DNA from 2 places in the Companilactobacillus sp. y65-5 genome. Region 1 is predicted to be linked to the other one. Evidence: a T-box and tRNA genes for the amino acid it is inferred to sense, from the RefSeq annotation. Region 1 holds a T-box; the other holds one or more tRNA genes.
What was found. A T-box is a leader RNA that pairs with one kind of tRNA and senses whether it is charged. The one in region 1 lies ahead of leuS (leucine--tRNA ligase), so its partner is inferred to be a tRNA-Leu.
Positions count from the first base shown of each region.

Region 1 (8,957 bases):
TGTTGGTGAAATTTCAACAACCGCATACGTTGATATCCAAAACGTTGTTCGTAGCACTATCACTGAAATCGGATATGATGGTTCAAATCCCGGCTTCAATGGTAGAAGCTGTGCGGTACTAGTCGCACTTGACGAACAATCACCTGATATCGCCCAAGGTGTTAATGACGCTCTTGAGAAGCGTGGCAAAGATGCAGACTTTGATCCATTGGACCAAATCGGTGCTGGTGATCAAGGCTTTGTCTTTGGTTTTGCAACAAACGAAACTAAAGAATATATGCCACTTCCTATCTCACTTGCTCACAAGTTGATGCGCAAGACAGCTGAAGTTAGAAAGAACAAGACTATCGATTACTTGATGCCGGATGCTAAGTCACAAGTTACGATTGAATATGACGAAAACGACAAGCCAGTTCGTATTGATACGATCGTTATCAGTACACAACACAAGGCTGAAGCATCACTAGAACAAGTTCAAAAAGACATTAAAAAATATGTCATCGATGCAGTTGTTCCTAAGGATATGATCGATGATAAGACAAAGATTTTGATCAACCCAACTGGACGCTTTGTTATCGGTGGACCAGAAGGTGATTCTGGACTTACTGGTAGAAAAGTCATCGTTGATACATACGGTGGATTTGCTAGACACGGTGGTGGTGCCTTCTCAGGTAAGGATGCTACTAAGGTTGATCGTTCAGCTAGTTATGCTGCTAGATATATCTCAAAGAACCTTGTTGCTGCAGGTATCGCAGATAAAGTTGAAATTCAAATTGCCTATGCTATTGGTGTAGCAAAACCCGTTTCAATTCACGTTGATACATTTGGAACAAGTAATTATTCAGAAGAACAAATCGTAGATTGCATCAATGAATTCTTCGATTTAAGACCACTTGGTATTATTATCATGTTGGATCTTCAAAGACCAATTTATAAACAAACGGCTGCTTATGGCCATTTCGGACGTACAGATATTGAACTTCCATGGGAAAAACTTGATAAGGTCGATGAAATCAAGAGTTTCTTCAAGGATTAGTAGATGATTACAGAGGCGTTTCTTTAAAGCTAATGCTTTGAAGAGCCTCTGTTTTTTTATGTCATTATTCATTTTTAGGGAGAAGTATGGTTTTATGGGAAAGAAAAAAGAGTCAAATGTTGCAATCGTAACGACTGCAATTTTTATCGCAACATTTATGACAGCTGTCGAGGGAACAATCGTATCAACCGCCATGCCAACGATTATTGGTAGTTTACATGGTGTCAGTTTGATGAACTGGGTTTTTTCGATTTATTTATTAATGACAGCTGTTTCAACACCGATCTACGGTAAATTATCAGATATTATCGGGCGTAAACCAGTTCTGATATTCGGTTTGATCCTGTTTGTCATCGGTTCGACGCTCTGTGCAATGTCGAATTCAATGTTAACGCTGATTTTGGCACGTGTAGTCCAAGGACTGGGTTCAGGAGCTATACAGCCACTGACATTTACGATTATTGCTGATATTTATCCACTGGACAAGCGCGCTAAGATACTAGGATTCAATGGTTCAGCATGGGGAATTGCTGCGATTATTGCTCCGCTATTAGGTGGTTTCATCGTTGAAAAACTCAGCTGGCATTGGGTATTCTTGATCAATTTACCAGTTGGATTAATTACTATCGGCTTGATTTGGTTCTTCTTAAAAGAAGAAAAAAGAGAACACGACAAAGTCAAAATTGATTATTCTGGAACAATTTTGTTGATTTTGATTTTACTACCTTTGATGTTAGCCCTTCAAAACTTGAGTTCTAATTCAGTAATGATCCCAGTTGGATTGGCACTGGTTTCAGTGATCTCAGTATTTCTATTCATCAGAGTTGAAAGAAGGGTGTCAGATCCCATCTTGCCATTACAATTATTTAAGAATAAAACATTCGTGATCCAAAACATCATTGCCTTGTTAGTCAGTGGGTTCTTAATTGGATTCGAAGCTTATATTCCAACGTGGATGCAAGGGATTTTAGGATTGAGTCCTTCCATGGGTGGATTTGCCGTCACACCTAGTTCGATCGTCTGGATCTTCGGTTCATTCTGGGCTGGATCACTGATCAAGAAGATGGCACCTAATCGAATCATCTATATTAGTTTGTTCTTTATCGGTATTGCTAATATTGCTTTATTGACAGCTGATGTATCTTCACCATTTATTTATTTCTGTGGATTGGCTGCAGTAGCCGGGCTAGGGTTTGGATTGACTATCACGACGACGACTGTTACTACACAGACAGTTGTGGCGCCTGAAAATGTTGGAGTAGCAACGAGTTTTAATACATTACTGCGAACCATCGGTCAGTCGATGATGGTATCAGTTTACGGTATCATCCTTAATACGGCCTTAATCAAAGGTGCAGCTGAGAACAAAAAAATAACGGTCGACATGATGAATCAATTGATTGATCCACAGACCGCTAGTTTATTGCCAACAGAGCTTTTACCCAAAATGAGACAAATTCTTTTTTCTGGATTGCATAATATGTACGTCGCATCTCTAGTATTATTAATCATAGGCTTGATTTTAAACGCCTTTGAACTTAAGAATAGACAAATTCTTGGTTCGGATCAGTAGAGTAGAAAATGTCATGATAGTGGCTGCTAACAAGTAACCACCAATGACATCACTAGGATAATGTACACCAAGGAAAATACGACTATATCCAATCATTAAGACTAACCCGATCAATATCAGACTTGATATTATCTTGGTACTTAAATGTTTGAAAATAATTAATGTAACTATCAATATCGAGATATACAAGGCAAATGAACCGGCAGAATGCCCACTAGGGAAGCTGTAACCTCCGGCATGGACGTAGTGATGATGTGCTGGTCGTGGTCGCTGAACGTTTATCTTGATGAAGTGATTCAAGGCCGAAATGATTATTTCATTTATCGCTACGAATCCCGCCGCATAAAAGTATTTGGCCAGTAACAATATTATTACAGTTGTAATGGTTAAAAATGTAATTGTGTTAGTGTTTCCAAAAAATGTAAAAAATTTAAATATGCTTAGTGACGATTCGTTGTGATGATAGATCTTGTTTATTAGTATTTTGTCGAATGACTTAATAAATCGTGCATGATCGATCACGTTTATGCTCCAAATCAGGAAGCAGATTAACAGAAATACATTAAAGGAAAATAATTTTTTAGATATTTTCATTGTTTTTACTCTCTATTGTTTAAATTTTGCTTAAGAAATTATATAATATTGTATAAGATTTTATGTGGGGTAAAGTAATATGACTATTACACGTCGTGAGAGAATTCGGGAAGAAACCCGATTAACTAGATTAAATAATAAGAATATTAAAGCTTCAAATTTGCGTAAGAATATGACTTTCTTAGGCGGTAGTTTGGTTGTTGGTGGAGCATTTGCTCAATTAGCCAATGTATCTACCACCGTTCCAGTCTACGCTGTAGCTAATTCGACTAGCACTAATTCATCAGATTCAACCGATACTAGTGTAACAGGAATGGTTACCCCCCGTGGTGTGGGTGACCAAAACTTCATTAATTATATCGGTAATTCGGCACGTAAGCTAGCAGATAACAATGATATTTATGCATCCGTTATGATTGCACAAGCTATGGTCGAGAGTGGCTGGGGTACTAGTGGATTAGCTAGTGCACCTAACTACAATTTGTTTGGCGTTAAGGGATCATACAATGGCGAATCCGTTAATATGGGTACGCAAGAGGATGACGGAACTGGTAGCTTGTATTCGATCAGCTCTAATTTTAGAAAATATCCATCATACAAGGAGTCACTTGAGGATTATGTTTCTCTAATCAGAGGTGGAGTTTCAGGTAATCCTGAGATTTATGCTGGAGCATGGAAGAGCAACACCGAGTCATACAAGGATGCCACTGCTTATTTAACAGGACGCTATGCTACCGACACTACATACGCTGACAAGTTGAACTCTATTATTGAGAAGTATGATTTGACGCGATTTGATACAGATACAGATTCGCAAGATCAAACTTACGTCTATGCTTCTGGTGATACGCTTCAATCTGTTGCAGATAAGTTCAATATGACTGTCGAAACATTGATGGGGCTCAATAACTTGAAGACTAATAGTTACGTATATCCGGGCAAGGTGTTGACAGTTCTAAAAGTCATTGGTAATGATGACAGCAGCACGCAACAACCAGTTACGGTTGCTAACTTGACTAATACTACTGGTACGACTGACGGAACCACTACGCCATCGGATGTTTATGGAACTGAAGAAGCACCGATCATCGTTCAGGATGAAACTAACGGTGTTAAAAAGTACGATGCTTCTAATAGTTCATCCAACACATCTGTCTCAGTTCAAAACACCTTGACGACTGGTACAACTGGCGGATCGAATTCTTCAGATAGTAGTACAACCGCTGATACTGTTACAGTTCAAAACGGTGACACGATTGATTCGATCGCAGCTCAAGCTAACACAACAGCCGCTCAAATCAAACAAGATAATAATTTAAATTCAGATTTATTGGTTGTCGGACAGAAGTTAATGGTATAGTATATAAATCAACGGAAATAGTAAGCTGATGAAGATTTTCAGAAAGTACGTGGTCAATGTGAACGTATAACTCCATGAGCCGAACTCATCCATGAAGTTTAATCGCTGAACTAACAGTAAGTGATTACGAATATTCCGCGTTAAGGAATTTGAGAGCCGTCTCTTTGACGGAACTTAGGTGGTAACGCGATAATTCGTCCTATGATTAATTTCATAGGGCGTTTTTTGTTATCATGACAAATTATTTGGAGGATACGATATGTACAATCACAATACGGTTGAAAAAAAATGGCAAAAATATTGGAAAGACAATAAAACTTTCAAAACTACAACTGATAAAAATAAAAAGAACTATTATGCACTAGACATGTTCCCATATCCATCTGGACAAGGATTGCACGTTGGACATCCTGAAGGCTACACAGCAACGGATATTATTGCACGAATGAAACGTGCTCAAGGTTACAATGTTTTGCATCCAATGGGCTTCGATGCTTTTGGACTTCCAGCCGAACAATATGCTTTGGATACTGGTCATAACCCAGCTGATTTCACTGAACAAAACATTCAAAATTTCAAACGTCAAATCAACTCGCTTGGCTTTTCATATGATTGGGATCGTGAAGTACAAACAACAGACCCTTCATACTACAAGTGGACTCAATGGATTTTTGAAGAATTATACAAACGTGGACTAGCTTATGAGGCTAAAGTTCCTGTTAACTGGAGTCCTGACCTAGGGACAGTCGTTGCTAACGAGGAAGTTATTGATGGTAAGACTGAACGTGGTGGCTTCCCAGTAATTAGAAAACCAATGCGCCAATGGGTTTTGAAGATCACAGCTTATGCCGACAGATTGATCGATGACTTGGACGACATTGATTGGCCTGAAAGTATCAAAGAACAACAAAGAAACTGGATCGGTCGTTCGATCGGTGCTGAATTTGCCTTTGGCATTGATGGATTCGATGATAAGATCGAAGTCTTCTCAACACGTCCCGATACTATTTATGGTGCTACATATATGGTACTTGCTCCAGAACACGAATTAGTCGATAAGATCACTACTGATGAACATCGTGATGAGATCAAGGCCTACAAAGAAACTGCGGCGAGAAAGTCAGATCTTGATCGTACTGACTTGAATCATGACAAGACAGGTGCTTTCACTGGTGCATATGCTATTAACGAAGTAACTGGCAAGAAGATTCCGATCTGGATCTCTGATTATGTTTTGGCAACTTATGGTACTGGAGCAATCATGGCCGTTCCCGCACATGATGATCGTGATTATGAGTTCGCCAAGAAGTTTGATTTGCCTATCATCCCTGTTATCGAGGGTGGTAATGTTGAAGATGGTGCTGTAACTGCTGATGGCAAGCATATAAATTCCGGAATCCTAGATGGTTTGGATAACAAGCAAGCTACTGACAAGATCATCGCTTACTTCGAAGAACACGGTATTGGTAAAAAGAAGGTTAATTATCGTCTTCGTGATTGGCTCTTTTCACGTCAAAGATACTGGGGTGAACCAATCCCTGTTATTCATTGGGAAGATGGCGAGACAACACTAGTTCCTGAGGATGAATTACCACTTCGATTACCAGCTGAAGCTGATATCAAGCCATCAGGTACAGGGGAGAGTCCACTAGCTAACCTAACTGACTGGGTAAATATTGTGGACGAGAACGGTCGCAAGGGTCGCCGTGAAACTAATACTATGCCACAATGGGCTGGTAGTTCATGGTACTTCTTGAGATATATTGATCCACATAATCCCGATGCAATTGCTGACTATGAGAAGCTGAAAGAATGGATGCCAGTAGATCTATATATCGGTGGAGCTGAGCACGCAGTTCTTCACTTGTTGTATGCAAGATTCTGGCACAAGTTCTTGTATGATATCGGAGTAGTTCCAACTAAAGAACCATTCCAAAAGTTAGTTAACCAAGGTATGATCTTGGGTGACAATCATGAGAAGATGTCTAAGTCAAAGGGTAATGTTGTTAATCCGGATGATGTGGTTGAGTCATACGGTGCAGATACTTTAAGAGTTTATGAGATGTTCATGGGACCACTAGACGCATCGATTCCTTGGTCAGAAACCGGTCTGTCAGGTGCGCATAAGTTCCTTGATCGTGTCTGGAGATTGTTCGTCAACGATGATGATTACAGCACACTTCGTGATGGCTATGTGGTTGACACAAATGACGGTAAGTTGGATAAGATTTACAATGAAACTGTCAAAAAGGTAACTGAGGATTATGAAGCATTGCACTTCAATACCGCTATTTCACAAATGATGGTCTTCGTCAATGAAGCTCACAAGACCGATACAATGCCTAAGGAATACGCTGAAGGATTCGTGAAGTTGTTGGCACCGATCGCACCACATATGATGGAAGAACTTTGGAGCAAGTATGGACACGAGGGCTCGATCAGTTATGAACCATGGCCAGCCTATGATGAGAGCAAGATGATCGCAAAGACTGTTGAGTTGATTCTTCAAGTTAATGGTAAATTACGTGACAAGATCGAAGTTCCAGTCGACATGTCTAAAGATGAAGTCGAAAAACTAGCTCGTGAAGACGAAAAAGTTAAGAAATTTACTGATGGAAAAAATATTGTCAAAGTAATTGTTATTCCTAACAAAATCGTTAATATTGTTGTCAAATAGATATTTATTGAGAGATTGTGGTGACCAAATCGCAATCTCTTTTTTGATAATTAATTGCAATTAATTGAAATTAAGAGTATTTTAAGGTTTCTGAGTTAACAATTTTGCTATAATTGAGGAGATAGTTTTTAAGGTGGTGCAGGACTTGAACAATAACCATGACGATGGAGGAATAACTCCAGTATTGAATCCTGAAACCTCAACACAGGATACAATGTTGAAGGGTTCAGCGTGGATGACTGCTGGTAGTATTTTTTCACGTATTTTAGGTGCGATCTATATTATCCCCTGGATGGCTTGGATGGGTTCGTACTATCCCCAAGCTAATGCTCTTTTTGCTAAGGGATACAATATTTATAGTTTATTTATTATTATTTCGACTGCTGGTATACCGGGTGCGATTTCTAAGCAAATTTCACATTATAACGCCCTGGATGAGTATTCAACCGGTAACAGGCTGTTTAAGCACGGCATCAAGATCATGGCAATAATGGGTGTCGCTTTTGCAGCTTTGATGTATTTCGGTGCTCCGTTGATGGCCGCAATTTTTGCTGACGGTGATCCAAGAAGTATTCCCGTGATCAAGTCTTTGGCAGCTGCTGTCTTGATCATCCCCATTTTGAGTATTATGCGAGGCTACATGCAAGGTTATTCTGACATGGCTCCTTCAGCCATTTCACAATTCATTGAGCAAATCGCCCGTGTTATTTATATGTTGGCCGCAACTTATATTATTATGAAATTGAATAACGGTAGTTATATCAATGCTGTTGTACAATCAACTTTCGCGGCTTTCATCGGTGCGGCCTTCGCCATCGGGATTCTGGTACTTTCTTTCATGAAGAAACTGCCCAGGCTTCGTTCCTTGTCGCGTAATGGTAAAGCTCCAGAAGAGTTAAATAAAAACTTTACCAGAGAGATTTTTGAGCAAGCTATACCTTTTATTATTTTGGATGCAGGTATTACTTTCTTTAATTTATTTGACCAATCGACTTTTAATCAGTTTATGAGGATGTTCGTGAAGGTCACTAGTGATCAGTTGGATAATTATTATTCGCTATTTGGGTTTCAGGCGAACAAGTTGATCATGATCATCGTCTCTTTGTCGACGGCCATGGCTGTTACAGCAATTCCAATTTTGTCAGGATTGTATTCGAAAGGTGTCAAAAAAGACATCGAGAATCAAATATCCAATACTTTGGAACTGTTCTTTTTCATCATGATTCCGGCATCCTTAGGGATGTATGCTGTTTCTCAACCACTGTGGACGATCTTCTATCGATACGACCAATTGGGTATCTTGATGTTGCAGTTCAGTTCGGTTATTTCCATTTTTCTTGGATTATTTACCGTGCTATCTGCCATCCTTCAGGCGTTGTATCGAAATAAACTAGCGATTAAATATTTCATATATGGCTTCATCGTCAAGGTGTTAGTCCAAGTTCCGATGATTGGAATATTCCATGAATTTGGACCACTAGTTGCTACAAGTATTGGTATGGGTGCCGTCTGTTGGTTGATGACGAAGAAATTACATGATATTTATCCATTTGATACTGATCGACTTTCTCGTCGTATCAGCGGTATCATTATGTTTTCTATGATCATGTTTGCGGTGGTCATTTTCGTCAACTGGTTAGTATTCCGCTTTGTCGGTAACTCTGATCGTATCCTGAGTGTGATTATTTTGATAGTTGAAGCTGGGTTAGGTGGTTCC
Region 1 is NZ_BAAJOA010000004.1:11,946-20,902, forward strand. It holds gene metK (methionine adenosyltransferase) at 1-1,036, shown strand, start outside; gene AC27FM_RS08050 (MDR family MFS transporter) at 1,131-2,609, shown strand; gene AC27FM_RS08055 (phosphatase PAP2 family protein) at 2,559-3,131, opposite strand; gene AC27FM_RS08060 (glucosaminidase domain-containing protein) at 3,283-4,563, shown strand; T-box leader at 4,561-4,768, shown strand; gene leuS (leucine--tRNA ligase) at 4,823-7,240, shown strand; gene AC27FM_RS08070 (putative polysaccharide biosynthesis protein) at 7,455-8,957, shown strand, end outside.

Region 2 (10,454 bases), on a different contig from region 1:
GGTGCTTCTACCGGTGGTAAAGAATACGATGCAATCGACAAAATGTCGATTTTCTTGGTTTTTAAAGATGGATATTCACATGAAATAAAATTAATTAAAGCCAGTACTAAGACTTCCTCATTCGTATATAAAATTAACGAAAAATTTATGAATAAGTATATTGGAGCTTTGGAATCGGTTCTTGCACAAAATGCGGCCACAGTTGAGATTCAAGTCACCTCACCAGAGTATAACGAGACGGATAATGTATCTGAAGAAATCCCCGAAAAGGGCACTAAGCAACTCAGGGAACTAAAATCACTCCTAGACGATGGTATATTGACCGAAGATGAATTCAAGAACAAGAAAAAACAAATTTTAGATGATATGTAGCCCTTGAAGGGCTATTTTTTTACAAAAAAACATCACTAAATAAAAAATAGTGACGTTTTCAAAAATTATATTATGAGAATACTCTCTTTACACCGAGAATGTTTCCTCGACCAGAATAAATAGAATGTTCTTGAACAGCGAATGGCCATGATTCGATCATCGTGCTTGCGTCCAAGAGTATACCTACATGCCAAACTGCCCCTGTTGATGGATCAGTGAAGAAGATCAAATCTCCACGTCTTCTGTCATTGAAGTTAACATGTGGAATCCTATCATCATTCCAGAACATCCGACAATTCCATTCGTTGCCCGGTTGGGCATGCTGAATATTTGAAATAGGTGCTGGGTCGATTCCTGATGCGTAGAGTGCTTGGGTTACCAATCCTGAACAATCCACTCCATAATCAGGTGAACTGGCTGCTCCTGATATCCATGGTTGACCAAGATATTTGTACGCTTGATTGATCATTGCCTCAATATGATCTGAGCGTGAACTCGTGATGTTTGTCTGTAAAGGTGCAACATAAGAATCAATCCCATACCATGAGTTCTCCGCAAAACCCATAGCTCGCCACGTTGCTAAGTCTACTACACCTGTAACCGGCAAGCCTTTATTTGCTTGTAAACTTCTCACACTCGCTGCAACTGAACCATCGTATACCGTGTGAGCATTGGAGTAACCAAAATACTTTCTTACTAAGTATGTCTTGATCCCTTCTACTCCATTGTATAGATCATAACCGACTGCCCCACCGGATGGTTTTATTTGTGTATCTTGAATTTGTAGCCACCCATTTGGATTTTGATAGGCTGGTGCAACAGTGGAGTCATTGCTGTTGATCCAAGTATTATTTCCAATTTGATAGTAAGTCAAGCCATTAGAATCGTCTGTCCGATTGTACTTCCAAATCGAATTTGCGGCAAAATCCGGTTGACCACTTCTAACGAAGCCTTGTTCATTACGTGCATAATTAACTGCTCCAGATTGTTTAACACGTACATCACCAGTAGCTAAATTGCCGTACTGTAAGTCAACATCATTACTATTGGTGAATTCATTCGTGGCTACACGATAATATGTCGCGCCGTTCAATGACAGCTTTCGGTCAGCGATCCACGATGTATTAGCTTTTAGACCACGATTTCTAACTTGTGAACCATTCTCATCATACAAATACGTCACTGATCGATCATGCGTCACCACGACGCCTTTGATGTGCTCAATGTTTGATGAATTGGCATCCGACTGAGTACTTGTCGTTTGATTATCCACACTTGTTTGTGTATTTGTAGACTCTGCCTCAGATTGTTGTGTTGGTTCACTGACATCTGATTCTTGACTCGCCGATGTATCTGCATTGGAATCATCTTGTGATGATATTGATGAAGTTTGATCAGTCTCACCAGTGTTTGTCGAGACATTTTCGATTTGTTGCTCCCCAGATTCTGTGTCAGCTTTTACAGTTTGTTGAGCTGTAAAAAACGTCAACAATGCCAATCCACAGATAAAAGTATATTTAGTGCTCTTGTTCATTTTTAAGCATCCCCTTGGCTTGTTGCACATTGATTTTGCGTGTTCCAATTAATATATATACATCAAGCTTATATCTTAAATCAAGTCAATCTTTAAAATAATCCATTACTGGACAAAAAGTCTACAAAAAAATAGCCATAAACACTGACTGAACAATGTTTATGGCTAATAAATATGATGTAGGTTTGTAAATCTGTAGAATGCGGGTAAGAAGATTCGAACTTCCACGGAGATAATTCTCCACAAGATCCTTAGTCTTGCGCGTCTGCCAATTCCGCCATACCCGCGTACAAGTAATATTTTACAATTCATTAATTTCAATTACAAGTACATGTTTGATAAATATTAACTAAAGACTGATATTTTTTATGAATTTTAGTTTTCCACGACATTTTCCACAAACATATCTACTAGTATCGATGCGACGTACTCGTTGATAAAGCGTCTGACAGTGACTGCACTCATATATGTGCACTGTTCGATGCCGTGTGACTTTTTTCAGTGCCGGTGCAAATCTTGAGCCACCAACTTGCGCTAGCAGAACTTTGAATTCACGATCACGATGTTGTGACGGCAAACCAGCATTGTATAGATGATAGTGGCATAATTCATGCTTGATGACACCGACTAGTTCATCTAGACCATAGACTTGATAGACCTTTGGATTGATATCGATGTGACGATCATCCAGATGAAATCTGCCCCCAGTAGTCTGCAAGCGGCTGTTAAAAAAGGCTTGATGAACAAAAGGTTTCCCAAAATTTTCTTGGGAAACCTTTTTGATTAGACGCAATAATTCTTCGTCTGTCATTAAATTTGTGTCATCCTTTGAATATACTTCGAGAATTTATCCATGTTTTCATCTTGAACTTGCTCTGCTTCATTGAACGCCTTACGGTCGATAGTTTGGTCTTCATTGATACTTGCAGTCATCTGCTTGCATCCTTCAACATACTTCTTAAAGACTGAAACCATTGACATGTGTGTCCCCATGAATCTAGCTGGAGCCTTGGCCTTTTCCAACTTAGCTAAAATATCAGAATATGTCTTCGTACCAGATTCGAAGTCGTGCATGATCTTCGTATACTTGACTGAATCGATCTTCTCAACTTGGTCACGGTCCAATGCCTTACGAAGTGTTTCAAATTCTGGATTTAATTTATCTTGTTCATCTTGAATAGTTTGAACTGAACTATTGATCAAATTACCATAAACCATGGCCTTTTTTTGTGTTTGATTCATAATTATTTTTCCTCTTCTTCCAAAGTCTTTTCGGTATAAATATCACGTTCGATCGTAAACCTAGGGCGATGCTTCACTTCATTGAATATTTTACCAACATACTCACCGATCACACTGATACAGATCAGTTGTACACCACCCAGTGCCCAAATTGAGATCATCATCGATGACCAGCCTGAAACAACGTGACCATTTATCTTCTGTACTAAAGTATAGATTAACAAAAAGATACTGATCAAGACAATAAAGAATCCTAATCCCATGATCAACTTGATGGGAACGATCGAAAATGACGTGATCCCATCCATGGCGAATTTAATCATCTTCCGCAAAGGATACTTGGATTCACCTGCAAAACGTTCCTTGCGAGCATAGTATACTTTGTCCGATTTGAAACCGACCAAAGGTACGATGCCCCGCAAAAATAAATTGGTCTCCTTATAGCTCAACAAGACTTCGCAGGCGCGCTTACTCATCAAACGAAAGTCTGCGGAATCAGGTACTAAGTTGACGCCTAACCAGCCCATGAACTTATAAAACATCTCGGCGGTATTGCGCTTGAAGGAACTGTCAGTCTCACGATTATTACGAACACCGTAAACGACCTCTGAACCAGCGATAAAGGAGTCCACCATTCTAGGTATAGCATCAACATCATCTTGCAAATCAGCATCGATCGTCACGACAGCATCCGAATCCTTAGAAGCTGAAGTAACTCCAGCTAATAAAGCACCCTGATGACCGAAGTTGCGACTGAGTTTGACCCCACTGACGATGTGGTTTTCTGCGGAAAACTGATCGATCAATTCCCACGTCTTATCTTTACTACCGTCGTCAACATAGACTATCTTACTATCTGCGCTGATCTTATCCAACTTGATCAGATTGGTGACTATCCTAGTTAGTTCCTTAGTAGTCTCATGGAGCACTTCTTCTTCGTTGTAACAAGGCACAACGATACTTAATTTAAACATTGTGCGAATCTTTCCCCCTCCACTTGCGTTGTATGAATTGGACAACCGTATATAGACCGAGGCCACCCAAGATAGCTACTACCGGCATAAATTCCAGACGGTATCTACCTTGTACCTCGATCAGTAATTGCACTACTGCATACGCCATTAGTGTTAATAGCAACAAGTAAATATTATTGCTGAAATCAAACTTGAACAGTTTCAACGACCCGATCCATGAGAAGATTATCAAGAGCACCGTTCCCATGTAGGCTGCTAGTCTCATCAAGAAAGTGGCGCGATCTGAATGAATCTTATCGAACCCAGTAAAGTCTGTTGCAGTCGAGTTTTGTGCCCACAAACTACTGTTCTTACTCCAAAATAAACTGAACCATTTATGATTAGTATTCAAATAATCGATATTCTCATCGATGACGTGATACTCTTTTTTGCTCATCGTATCTCTGCTATCTTTCAAATCAAAACGATTGACCATTGCCTGATCATAAGTTCCACGGGAATTGTAATCGAGCCCGATGACAAACTTCCACTCTGAGTCTCGATTGGACAAGCCGTATTGATTCAAACCTGAAGATTTGATTGCCAAGCTGGCACCGCTAAAGATGACCAAGTAAATCACTAGTGTCAACAGCGTCTTCCAGATTGCATCAAGATGCAGGCGATTGTTACTTATCAACAAATAAATCACGGCAAAGACGACGATACCAGCAATTACCACTGGTCCGATGGGCCGAATGATACTTCCTAAACCCAAGGTCAAACCTGCCAAGCCAAACGACCAGTACTTGTTTAGCATGAGCAAATAAAAAGTCACTAAGAACAACAGCATCCCCAAGTATTGATTGTTGGTCTGACTGTTCAAGGCGAACCAGTCTAAGTCGATCATCAACAACAAGACTGACAGACGTGCCATCTTGATATTAGCGAAGATCTTGATCACCAATTGATACACCATTAATAAGATCAACGATTGATACAAGATATTTAATAATTGAATCGCCAAGATATTATGACCGAAGATTTTGACTACCGTCATAACGTAGACTAAGAATCCCGATTGATATGCCCACTTGGCAAAATAATCATTATCCATCTGATAAATATCCTTGCCAGCTAGTGCCTTAGGAGCGTTGTGCCAAAAGGCTTTAAAATCACTGACCTGTGTCTGCGGCACTAACTTGATCCAAAGGAGCGCTACGATAGCAAAAATTGCTATCAGGCTGAATAAAACGATGCGATTTTTGATCGGATTCTCATCGGATATCCTGACCAAAACCAAGGCAGCTAATAAAACTAATATAATTGCACAAATAAGAACCAGTATATTGAATACTGGTTCATAAGTTAGATAACTCTTACCAAAATAAACCGCCATCTGTAAGAATACTACAGAGGTGAATATCGCAACGCAGATTAAAACGATTTTACTAATTATACTTTGAAATTTGTTAAGCATCTTTCCCTCTTCTATCGTCCCTCTAAATTGCAGTTTCGTCAGAATGAATATGTGTTGCTACATACTCACCTAACTTCTTAATACATCCCTCGATGTTTTCCATACTTGAAGCATAACTGAAACGAACGTGGCCTTCACCACCAACTCCAAAATAACTTCCCGGTAGGATCGCCAAGTGTTCTTGCTTTAAAACATCGAAGCAGAGTTCGACGTCATCTTGATTCAATCCTTCAGGAATCTTCCCGAATAAGTAAAAGGCTCCATCAGGGTCTGGACATTCAAAGCCGATACTGCTCAGTCCCTTAGCTAGAACATCTCTTCTGCGACAATATTCTTCACGCATCTTGATTGGATCATCAAGGCCATTCGTGTACGCTTCTAGAGCTGCCGCTTGAGTAATTGATGTAATCGAAGTAGTTGCCAATTCATGAATCTTGTTGATTTGAGAAATAATCTCAGCTGGTCCACAAACAATTCCGAATCTCCAACCAGTCATGGCATGTGACTTAGATAGACCGTTCAACAGTAATGTTTGTTCAGGTAAGAAATTAGCAAATGCCTCATGCTTAAAATTATAAGTCAATTCACTATAAATTTCGTCACTTAATACAAATACCTCGTATTTTTTTAATACTTTGGCTAATTCAACTAACTCATTATGAGTATAACTAACTCCCGTCGGATTGCTGGGATAGTTGAATAAAAATATCTTGATCCGTGGATGCTCCTGCATGATCTCATCTAAAACGTCTGGAGTTACCTTGAATCCAGTCCTAGAAGTATCGATATAGACAGGTATTGCACAATTGAAGTCGGCATCCGGACCATAGATCGTAAATGAAGGCGATGGTATCAGCACCTCATCTCCCGGCTGTAAAATAGCGTTAAAGGCAGAAAATACTCCTTCAGTTACACCCGTGGTAACGATTATTTCTGATTCTGGATCGTAATTCAAATCGTACTTAGTGTGCAAATAATCAGCTGCTGCACGTAACAACGCATGATCCCCTTCGGGGACTGTATAGTGAGTTTGATTATTTTCGATCGCCTTGATGGCAGCTAGCTTAATATGATCAGGCGTATTAAAACTAGGTTCACCAATGGTCATGTTGATAACATCAGGAATTGCCTTAGCATAGGCATTGAATTTGAAAATATCTTGTTGCTTGATGGCTACTACTTCTGGTTTCATTAGTGACAGAGTATTTTTTAACATGTTTAAACACCTCCTTCCGCATATTTTAGCACGTTTATTTATGTTAAAAAAATAGACATTCAAAAAAATGAATGTCCAAATATGAAATTCTTTATAGTTGACTATTTATCAAAAACTGTATACGGATTCCTGCGTTTGTGCGCCGTCTTCTGGTACCAATTCTCGATAATCTCGGCACTCTTTTCAGGAATATCTCTTCCCTCTAAGTAATTATCAATGTCTGTATAAGATACACCAAGAGCTTTTTCATCTGGAAGGCTTGGACGATCTTCTTCAAGATCCGCTGTCGGTGTTTTTTCATAGAGATTCTTAGGTGCATTTAGTTTTTCTAACATCGCCCGACCTTGGCGCTTGTCTAATCTAAACAATGGCGTAACATCCGCAGCTCCATCGCCGAACTTGGTGTAGAACCCCGTAATATTCTCCGCCGCATGGTCGGTCCCAACAACGACTCCCTTATTATCCCCCGCAATAGCGTATTGTGCAATCATGCGGGTACGAGCTTTGATATTGCCTTTATTGAAATCAGTAATACTATAACCGTTAGTTTCGACGGCCTTGACCATTGCATCGACACTATCCTTGATGTTGACCCGCGAAACCTTGTCGGCTCCCATCCATTCGATAGCTTGCATGGCATCAGATTCGTCGGCCTGTTCACCATATGGTAGACGCACGGCGATGAATTGATAATCCGTATCTCCAGTCTCATCACGCAGTTCACTCGCAGCCATTTCTGATAACTTACCAGCCAGCGTCGAGTCTTGACCACCGGAGATGCCTAGTACTAATGTCTTCAAAAAATCGTGCTTCAATAAATAGTCCTTCAAGAAATCAACTGAGCGTCGTATCTCCGTTTCAGGATCAATGACAGGCTTAGTACCCTCATACTCAATTATTTCTTTTTGTAGTGGTCTCATTTCTTAGTCACCTATTCTAATATTATTTACATCATTACGAATTTTTTCGATATATTTCATCTTATGACTGTATAGTTTCGATGACAAGTCCACTGGGTAAATTTGTGGGTTCAAAATACGCTTGTATTCATCCCACAGTGAATCAAGATTCTTCGCACAATATTTTCTGATCTCTTGAACACTTGGTGATTGATATACTTGCTTACCATCAACGAAAATATCGTGCAGCAGTGGTTCAGCTTGGAAATCTTCGACTGTCTTGTTGATGTAAGTATATTGTGGATGGAACATGTAAAGTGACGAATGTTCACGTGGATCTTCATTCCAGAGTGTGATGTAATCACCTTCGGACTTGCTGTTCTTCTGATTATTAGTGATTCTCCATACCTGTTTCTTACCAGGTGTAGAGATTTTAACAGCATTACTGGACAATTTCAAGGTGTCCATCATGTTGCCACGGTCGTCTTCGATGCTTACTAACTTGTAGACGGCACCTAGAGCTGGTTGGTCAAAGGCTGTGATGTTCTTAGTCCCGATACCCCAAACGTCGATCTTAGCACCTTGCATCTTCAAGTTAAGGATGGTCTTCTCGTCTAGGTCATTAGAAGCGTAAACCTTGGCATCGGTGAAACCTGCTTCGTCCAACTGTTCACGGACACGTTTCGAGATATAAGCCATATCACCTGAATCGATCCTAACTCCCTGAAAGTTGATCTTGTCGCCAAACTCTTTAGCCACTTTGATGGCACTGGGCACACCGCTCTTCAAAGTATCATAAGTGTCCACTAAGAAGACACAGTTCTTGTGTGTTTCGGCGTATGCCTTGAAGGCTTCGTACTCATTACGGTAAGTCTGAACCAGAGCATGGGCATGTGTTCCTGAGATAGGAATACCAAATAACTTACCTGACAAAACATTACTTGTGGCATCAAATCCACCAATATAAGAAGCACGACTACCCCAAACGGCGGCATCGACTTCTTGAGCACGACGAGAGCCAAACTCCAATACTGGGTCATCTCCACAGACAGTCTTGATCCTAGCTGCTTTAGTAGCAACCAGTGTTTGGTAGTTGATCATATTCAATACGGCTGTTTCGATCAGTTGACACTGTGCTAGAGGTCCTTCTACTTGGAAGATGGGCTCTTCATTGAAGACTAGGTCACCCTCCTTGGCTGAGCGGATCGTGCAGTTAAACGTCATATCCTTGAGCCAGCGTAAGAATTCTTCGTCAAATTCGCCATATTCACGTAGGTATTCAATATCTGAGTCTGAGAATTTGAGATTGTTCAAATAATCTATAACATGTTCCAAACCAGCAAAAATAGCATAGCCATTGTCGAATGGTCGAGTTCTAAAGTAGCATTCAAAAACTGCTCGACGATTATGCAGCCCCTTTTTCCAGTATGTATACATCATATTCAATTCATAGTAATCAGTATGTAAAGTTAAACCTTCGTCTTGATATTGGGTCATCATATCTCCTTGATTAATCACTGAAATTTTGATTGATTATAGTAGCAATCAACACTTAAAGTAAATTGTACCCTTTGTTGACTAATTCGGCTAATTTTTCGATTGAGTAATTTTCCCGGCTCTCTTGATACAGCGCCAAGCCTTTGCGATTTAAAGTATCGTTTCTCCAGTCATGATAAGCGTCCTCCAGTGCGGCAACTAACTGCGATTCATTTTCGGAATCTACCAACCAGCCCGTGCTGTCATTGATGATCTTATCCGTTGCACCGACATTAGTGGCGATGACTGGACGACCATAATAAGCTGATTCCAAATACACCGTTGGCAAACTCTCAGACTTAGAAGTTAAGATCGAAACGTCGCAATCCTCATAGTAGTCACCCGTGTTTTCTTTGAAGCCAACAAAATCCACTCGTTCATTGATACCTAAGTCTTTGGTGAGTTTTTGTAATTCCGACATCAACGGACCATCCCCGACTAATGTCAGATGATAGTTGAACTTCACTTTGCTCAAAGCTTCTAACAGTAACTTGTGATTTTTGACCTCGACCAATCGCGCTACTTCGACGATATTGAACGTATTGTGTCTAGTAGGTAACGGGTTTGAGTTAGAAAAGTCGATCGCATTGAAGACTTCAAACAACTTATTATCGGATATATGTAATTTTTCAAAATACGACTGCAGATTGGGATTCATATAGAAGATAAAGTCTGCCTTCTTCAGTGCATGCAGATTAAGATTTAGCATGACCTTACCCTTCAAGCCCGAAAAGTCGATCCGTGGATCTGAATGAACCGTGATCGCCCACTTAGCTTTGATCTTCTTATGAATCAATGAAACAAGATAGTTGGCTCTAGGACCGTGAGTGTGAACAATATCGATCTCATTGTTATCGATATAGGCAATCAATGGTTTCAATATCGATAAGTCGAACCGTTGCTTTTGAGGCATTACTGCAACTTGCAAGTCGTTTTCACGTGCCATCTTTGCAACAGGACCATCTTCAAAAGTTAACAGACTAGACTCGGTATGAGTCAACTTCTGACCCTTCATCAAGTTAACAATATATGTTCTTGCTCCGCCGTCTTCGTTGCCGGCATTAATATGTAAAACCCTCATAGCACACCTCTCAAATTAATCTTTCTCGTGTATAATAATAATACAGTAAAGGAGAACGGTATGCACAAGAATAGAATAAATATTTTGGGTACACATTTTGACAATTATACTGAAAAACAATTTCATAAATATTTAAGTGACGAC
Region 2 is NZ_BAAJOA010000003.1:141,375-151,828, forward strand. It holds gene AC27FM_RS07135 (SHOCT domain-containing protein) at 1-372, shown strand, start outside; gene AC27FM_RS07140 (C40 family peptidase) at 443-1,906, opposite strand; tRNA gene AC27FM_RS07145 (tRNA-Leu) at 2,108-2,193, opposite strand; gene AC27FM_RS07150 (SprT family protein) at 2,256-2,717, opposite strand; gene AC27FM_RS07155 (hypothetical protein) at 2,717-3,148, opposite strand; gene AC27FM_RS07160 (glycosyltransferase family 2 protein) at 3,151-4,122, opposite strand; gene AC27FM_RS07165 (glycosyltransferase family 39 protein) at 4,115-5,578, opposite strand; gene AC27FM_RS07170 (aminotransferase class I/II-fold pyridoxal phosphate-dependent enzyme) at 5,601-6,794, opposite strand; gene nadE (ammonia-dependent NAD(+) synthetase) at 6,896-7,714, opposite strand; gene AC27FM_RS07180 (nicotinate phosphoribosyltransferase) at 7,718-9,193, opposite strand; gene AC27FM_RS07185 (glycosyltransferase) at 9,246-10,310, opposite strand; gene AC27FM_RS07190 (WecB/TagA/CpsF family glycosyltransferase) at 10,371-10,454, shown strand, end outside.
Region 2: it encodes a tRNA-Leu, which carries the amino acid that the T-box ahead of leuS (leucine--tRNA ligase) is inferred to sense. The anticodon was not compared.